Regions from separate parts of the Pseudomonas sp. MPDS genome, predicted to be linked through region 3. Evidence: predicted binding sites of a transcription regulator. Region 3 holds the regulator's gene; each other region holds the start of a gene.
What was found. Region 3 encodes sigma-54, which starts transcription at its own class of promoters, with help from an activator protein. Its sites were predicted from a motif close to ANTGGCATNNANNTTGCTNT; they were not measured.

Region 1 (2,266 bases), 2.0 Mb from region 3:
CCGAAACGTCTCGGACGCCTTTGATTTTCTTGGTAATCGCCACGGCGGTGTCTTTTTGCGCGTCGGTCAGGACAGTAGTCGACGACAGCGACACTACGCCTTTATTGGTTTCTACCTTGATATCGGAACCTGGGATGCCTTTTTCAGTGACCAGATCGGCTTTGACCTTGGTGGTGATCCAGGTATCAGAAACATCTTCTTTGGCTTCTGTCACTTCACCAGCAGCCAGCATCATCGGAGCCTGAGTTGCTTGAGTGGTCTCGGCGAAAGCGCTAGCCATGGTCAGAGTCAGGGCGGTGGCAGCTGCGGCAGTGATAGCGAACTTCTTCATACGAGTAACTCCTGTTTTTCTCAAAAACTGCCGGAGGTGTTTCCCGGCAGGGTTATCAGGAGTAGTGCGAAGGCTGTGCCAGTTTTCACGAATTAATTAATTCTTTTAAAATCAACTAGTTAAGCGAAACGGCAATTTTCACAATCATGCAAAATGCATGGCCTGCTGATTTGGGACATGCAAGTTGCGGCTTTTTCGGCGCTCCCTAAGTTTATGAATTGTTGAGGTTTTCCTGGGCAAGGGGAAAAGCCCCTCGCCACCGGCTCAACCAGACCCAAAATCAGGGTGCAGCGGCCCCCGTGCAACCGGCGGGCAAGAATTCCTGGACGGCCGTCGAAGCGCAGGTCCAGACACCGGCTGCTGAACGGGAAAGGGTGATTGCCTTGCCGAGAACGGGAGCTGGCGCATTCAGCAGGGTGCATGCAATGGTTCCGGTTCCGTCCGCTGCAGTACCTGAAGCGGTCAGGGTGCAATTGCTGGTGGGCGATGTTCCGCCGATGTTGGCTAACGTCGGGTTGGTTCCCTGGTTCATGACGTCCTCGAACGGCACCTTCAACGCGGAGACTTCCGCCAGCCCCGCCGTAGCTTTCGCCCGCGCTTGATACTTGGAATACTGCGGCAACGCAAACGTCGCCAGGATGCCGATGATCGCTACAACGATCAGCAACTCGATCAAGGTAAAACCGTTTTGCTTATTCATAGATAATCTCCAAATCATGAGGTGGAGTCTCATGACCTGAGGAGGCCATTGCATGGCATGTGCCAACCCTGTCGCGCCCGCTGGCAAGGGACTTCGACCCGCAGCGCCCCTATGTCCTACCCCAACAAGCGCACTATCTGACGTTTTTTGTCACTGCGCCCCCGCTGGTTTGGTCTGGATGCTTGACTAGGCTATAAGTCATGAACTGTCCGCGTCGGGATTCCCATGAATGACATCGCCTTAAGCGGTCTGGCCAAGCAATTGGTGCTGGCCGAACTGATCACCGAGCAAAGTGCGCAGCAGGCGTACCAACAAGCCCAAAGCAGTCGCATGCCCCTGGTCAGTTACCTGGTGCAGAACAAACTGGTCCAGAGTCGCCAGGTGGCGGAAATTGCCTCGGAGCATTTCGGCGTGGCCCTGCTGGACCTCAACAGCCTGGACAAGGAAACCCAACCCACCGGCCTTGTCAGCGAAAAACTGGTGCGCCAGCACCACGCCCTGCCGCTGTGGCGGCGTGGCAACAAGCTGTTCGTGGGCATCTCCGACCCCACCAATCACCAGGCCATCAATGACATTCAGTTCAGCACCGGCTTGACCACCGAAGCCATTCTGGTGGAGGACGACAAGCTCAGCGACGCCATCGAAAAGTTTTTCGAATCCACCAGCACCGGCCTGGAAGGCATGGGCGATGTCGACCTCGACGGCCTGGACATCGAGTCGATCGATGATCACAAGCAAGACTCCATCGCCGGCCAGGACACCGACGATGCGCCGGTGGTGCGGTTCGTCAACAAGATGCTGCTGGACGCGATCAAGGGCGGCTCCTCCGACCTGCACTTTGAACCCTATGAAAAAATCTACCGGGTGCGGGTGCGTACCGACGGCATGCTGCGAGAGGTGGCCCGCCCGCCGATCCAGTTGGCCACCCGCATCGCCGCGCGCCTGAAGGTCATGGCCAGCCTTGATATTTCCGAGCGGCGCAAACCCCAGGACGGGCGCCTGAAAATGCGCCTGTCGAAAAACAAGTCCATCGACTTCCGGGTCAACACCCTGCCGACGCTCTGGGGTGAAAAAGTGGTGATCCGGATCCTCGACCCCTCCAGCGCGCAGATGGGTATCGATGCCCTGGGCTACGAGCCGGACCAGAAAGAGCTGTACATGGCGGCGCTCAAACAACCACAAGGGTTGATTCTGGTGACCGGGCCCACCGGCTCTGGCAAAACCGTGTCGCTCTA
Region 2 (2,266 bases), 530 kb from region 3:
GCGCCAACTGGGCAACGAACTCGCCGTTATCCTGCGGCTCCAGCGGGTTCTGGTTTTTCAGCTGGGTGACCAGCAATTGCAGGAACGCATCCTTGCCCAGTTCCTTGGAACCGGTAGCCGCATTCGTCGCCGAGGCCAGGCCATCGGTGGTGGTGTTGGTCTTGACCGAGGAGTTGGCCAGAATCTCGTTGAGGCTCAAACCACTGGTGGTGTTGGTGACGCTCATGTGACTCGCCCCTTATCACTGACCGAGGGTCAGGACCTTCTGCATCATGGTTTTGGCGGTGTTCATCATTTCGACGTTGGTCTGGAACGAACGACTGGCGGAAATCATGTCGGCCATTTCTTCAACGACGTTCACGTTCGGGTAATAGACGTAGCCCTTGGCGTCGGCGGCCGGGTGGTTCGGCTCGTAGCGTGCGTCGAGGTTGCTCTGGTCTTCGACCACGCCGAGCACCTGCACACCCTGCCCTGCGGCGTCCTGCTCCTGGAACAGCGAGTCGCTGCCGCCGGATTGGCCGCCCTGGAACATGGTGGCGAACACCGGGTGACGGGCACGGTAGGTCTGGTCGATGCTCGACGACACGGTCTCGGCGTTGGCGATGTTACTGGCAACGGTGTTCAGACGCGTGGTCTGGGCACTCATGGCGCTGCCGGCAATGTTGAATACGCTCGCAATCGACATGACTTACTCTCCGCGCAGGGCCGATACCAGCCCTTTGAATTTGCTATTGAGCAGGGTGAAGCTGGCCTGGAAGTTCACGGAGTTTTCCGTGTAGTTGGACTGTTCCAGTTGAGCGTCCACGGTGTTCTGGTCGATCGAAGGCTGCATCGGCGTGCGGTACATCAGCGACTCATCGGCATTGCCCAGGCCTTCGGCTTCGATGTGACGGCTGTTGGTCATGTTCAGGGCGAAGTGGCCGTTCTTGGCTTTCTCGTTCTGCTCGGCGAGCACTTTGGAGAAGTCCAGGTCCCGAGCCTTGAAGTTCGGGGTGTCGGCGTTGGCGATGTTGTTGGCCAGGACTTCGGCACGCTGGGCGCGGAAGCTCAGGGCCTTTTCGTGGATGCCGAGCGCTTTATCGAAACTGATGCTCATGTTGGAAACCTTCGGGTGACCAGAATTTACGTACGATGGACATAGCAAGCGTCGTGCCACTTTCAAAAAGCCCATAAACCGGGGCTTTGCGGGCATCGGCAAAGCGGCAATGCCAGAAAAGCGGCAATCGGTTTCCGCTGGCTGCCGCTTTTCTGCCGCTTCTGCGACACCGACGACCTTGTGGGAGCGAGCCTGCTCGCGATAACGGTGGGTCAGTCACCATGGATATCGCCTGTGATACCGCTATCGCGAGCAGGCTCGCTCCCACAAGGGGATAGGGGTGACAGGGAAAAATCAGCAGGCAAAAAAAACGGGAGCCTTTGCGGACTCCCGTTTTTTTGCCAACCCAAGCAAATCACTTCGCCTGATAGATGATCCCTGGACTGCACTGCACCATTTGGTAGTGGTCCGGCAAACCGTTCAATGCCTCGGAGGCGCCGAGGAACAGGTAGCCGCCCGGTTTGAGCGTGCTATGGATGCGCAGCAGGATGTCTTTTTTCACTTCGGCAGAGAAGTAGATCAGCACGTTGCGGCAGAACACGATGTCGAACTTGCCCAGGCTGGCGTAGCTGTCCAGCAGGTTGAACGAACGGAACTCCACGCGGCTCTTGATCGGCGCCTTGACCACCCATTTACCCGGCCCTTTGGGGTCGAAGTAGCGTTGCAGGCGATCAGGCGACAGGCCGCGGCCGATGGCCAGGCTGTCGTATTCGCCGGTCTTGCAGTTATTGAGCATCGTCCCGGACAAATCGGTGGCGACGATTTGCACGCCCATTTTCAGCTGGCCGATATTGGTCCGCTCGAACTCATCGATGGACATCGACAGCGAATAGGGTTCCTGTCCCGACGAACAGGCCGCCGACCAGATCCGCAAGCGTTGCCCCGGACTGGCCTTGATGGCCGCCGGCAGCACCCTGTTCTTCAACACCTCGAACGGATAGGTGTCGCGAAACCACAGGGTTTCGTTGGTGGTCATGGCATCCACCACCATCTCGCGCAACCCACTGCGCGGCTGGGTCTGGATGCGCTGGACCAGTTCGCCCAACGATTTCAGGCCCTGTTGCTCCATCAACTTATTGAGACGGCTCGACACCAGGTATTGCTTGTTTTCACCAAGCAAAATGCCACAGGCTTTTTCCAGGAAGACCCGGAACTGTTCGAAATCCAAAT
Region 3 (2,266 bases):
GCATCGGCGTATTGATCACCGACCACAACGTTCGCGAGACGCTGGATATCTGTGAAACCGCCTATATCGTCAATGATGGCCAGTTGATTGCCGAAGGCGACTCCGCGACCATCCTGGCCAATGAACTGGTCAAGGAAGTGTATTTGGGCCATGAGTTCCGCCTGTAAGCGAAAAGTGTCTGGTCAATCACCTCGGCGTCGCTAATTTTATTACGTGACGCCCTAGGCAAACACTTCAGTTTCAGGCATATAATTTGCTTAAGTTTGGCGCTTCGGCGCCCTGTAGTGGATGGCGCATGTGCGCCGGCGAATAAGGTGTTAAGCCCCAGCCATGAAACCATCGCTAGTCTTGAGAATGGGCCAGCAGCTGACGATGACACCGCAGCTGCAACAGGCCATCCGCCTGCTCCAATTGTCGACCCTGGACCTGCAACAGGAAATCCAGGAGGCCCTGGAGTCCAATCCGATGCTCGAACGCCAGGAAGAAGGCGACGACTTCGACAACACCGATCCGCTGGCCGATAACGTCGAGCAAAAGACCAACACCGAAATCCCGGAACCGTCCTATCAGGAAACCGCCCCGACGGTGGATAACCTTGAGGATGGCGAATGGAATGAACGCATCCCCAACGATCTGCCCGTGGATACTGCCTGGGAAGACGTCTACCAGACCAGCGCCAGCAGCCTGCCCAGCAGCGATGACGACGAGTGGGACTTCACTACCCGCACCTCCACCGGCGAAAGCCTGCAGAGCCACTTGCTGTGGCAACTGAACCTGGCGCCGATGTCCGATACCGATCGTCTGATTGCCGTGACCCTGATCGACTGCATCAACAATCAGGGCTACCTGGACGAGACGCTTGAAGAAATCCTCGAGGCCTTTGACCCCGAGCTGGACATTGAGCTGGACGAAATCGAAGCTGTCCTGCACCGCATCCAGCAGTTCGAACCCGCCGGCATCGGTGCTCGCAACCTGGGCGAGTGTCTGCTGTTGCAACTGCGTCAGTTACCCGCCAAGACGCCTTGGCTGGCCGAAGCCAAGCGACTGGTCACCGATTACATCGACTTGCTGGGCGGTCGCGACTACAGCCAGTTGATGCGTCGCATGAAGCTCAAGGAAGATGAACTGCGCCAGGTGATCGAGCTGGTCCAGAGCCTCAACCCGCGCCCAGGTTCACAGATCGAGTCCACCGAACCCGAATACGTGGTTCCCGATGTGATCGTGCGCAAGCACAACGACCGCTGGCTGGTGGAACTGAACCAGGAATCGGTGCCCAAGCTGCGGGTCAACGCCCAGTACGCCGGTTTCGTAAAGCGCGCGGACACCAGCGCCGACAACACCTTCATGCGCAACCAGTTGCAGGAAGCGCGCTGGTTCATCAAGAGCCTGCAAAGCCGCAACGAAACCCTGATGAAAGTAGCCACCCAGATCGTCGAGCATCAGCGCGGCTTCCTGGAGTACGGCGACGAAGCCATGAAGCCGTTGGTCCTGCACGACATTGCCGAGGCAGTGGGCATGCACGAGTCGACGATTTCGCGGGTGACCACCCAGAAATTCATGCATACCCCCCGGGGCATATATGAACTGAAATACTTTTTCTCCAGCCACGTCAGCACCTCCGAAGGCGGTGAATGCTCGTCCACAGCCATCCGCGCGATCATCAAAAAACTGGTGGCCGCGGAAAATCAGAAAAAGCCGTTGAGTGACAGCAAGATCGCTGGTTTACTGGAGGCACAAGGCATTCAGGTGGCCCGCCGTACCGTCGCCAAATACCGTGAATCCCTCGGGATCGCACCTTCGAGCGAACGCAAGCGGTTGATGTAACAGGCCACGCCACAGCGTTCCAGTGGCAGGCATTTCTGCCTGCCGCTTTATGCACTGGCAACGAAGGAGAAGCTGTATGCAAGTCAACATCAGTGGACACCAACTGGAAGTGACCGAACCTCTTCGCGAATACATCGGCGAAAAACTCGAACGATTGGAGAGGCATTTCGACAAGATCACCAACGTGCAAGTCACGATGAACGTCGAGAAGCTGCTGCAGAAAATCGAAGCCACGTTGCATATCCCCGGCGGAGAGGTGGTTGCCAATGCTGCGCATGAAGACATGTATGCCGCGATTGACCTGCTGACCGACAAGCTGGATCGCCAACTCAAAAAGCATAAGGAAAAGACCCAGAGCCTCCTCCAGGGCGCGACCGGTCGTTAACCCCCCTAATCCATGATCCGACTAGAATCCATCCTGACCCCCGGCCGTTCCCAGGTG

Region 1: the regulator sigma-54 is predicted to act here: its motif matches at 1,079-1,098, upstream of HQ912_RS24380 (pilin).
Region 2: the regulator sigma-54 is predicted to act here: its motif matches at 1,138-1,157, upstream of flgB (flagellar basal body rod protein FlgB).

Annotation. Positions count from the first base shown of each region.
Region 1 covers NZ_CP054128.1:5,481,086-5,483,351, forward strand. The annotation lists gene HQ912_RS24375 (BON domain-containing protein) at 1-331, opposite strand, end outside; gene HQ912_RS24380 (pilin) at 612-1,031, opposite strand; gene pilB (type IV-A pilus assembly ATPase PilB) at 1,257-2,266, shown strand, end outside.
Region 2 covers NZ_CP054128.1:1,822,804-1,825,069, reverse strand. The annotation lists gene flgD (flagellar hook assembly protein FlgD) at 1-226, opposite strand, end outside; gene flgC (flagellar basal body rod protein FlgC) at 242-685, opposite strand; gene flgB (flagellar basal body rod protein FlgB) at 689-1,096, opposite strand; gene cheR (protein-glutamate O-methyltransferase CheR) at 1,452-2,266, opposite strand, start outside.
Region 3 covers NZ_CP054128.1:1,296,584-1,298,849, reverse strand. The annotation lists gene lptB (LPS export ABC transporter ATP-binding protein) at 1-167, shown strand, start outside; gene HQ912_RS05595 (RNA polymerase factor sigma-54) at 331-1,824, shown strand; gene hpf (ribosome hibernation-promoting factor, HPF/YfiA family) at 1,901-2,209, shown strand; gene ptsN (PTS IIA-like nitrogen regulatory protein PtsN) at 2,222-2,266, shown strand, end outside.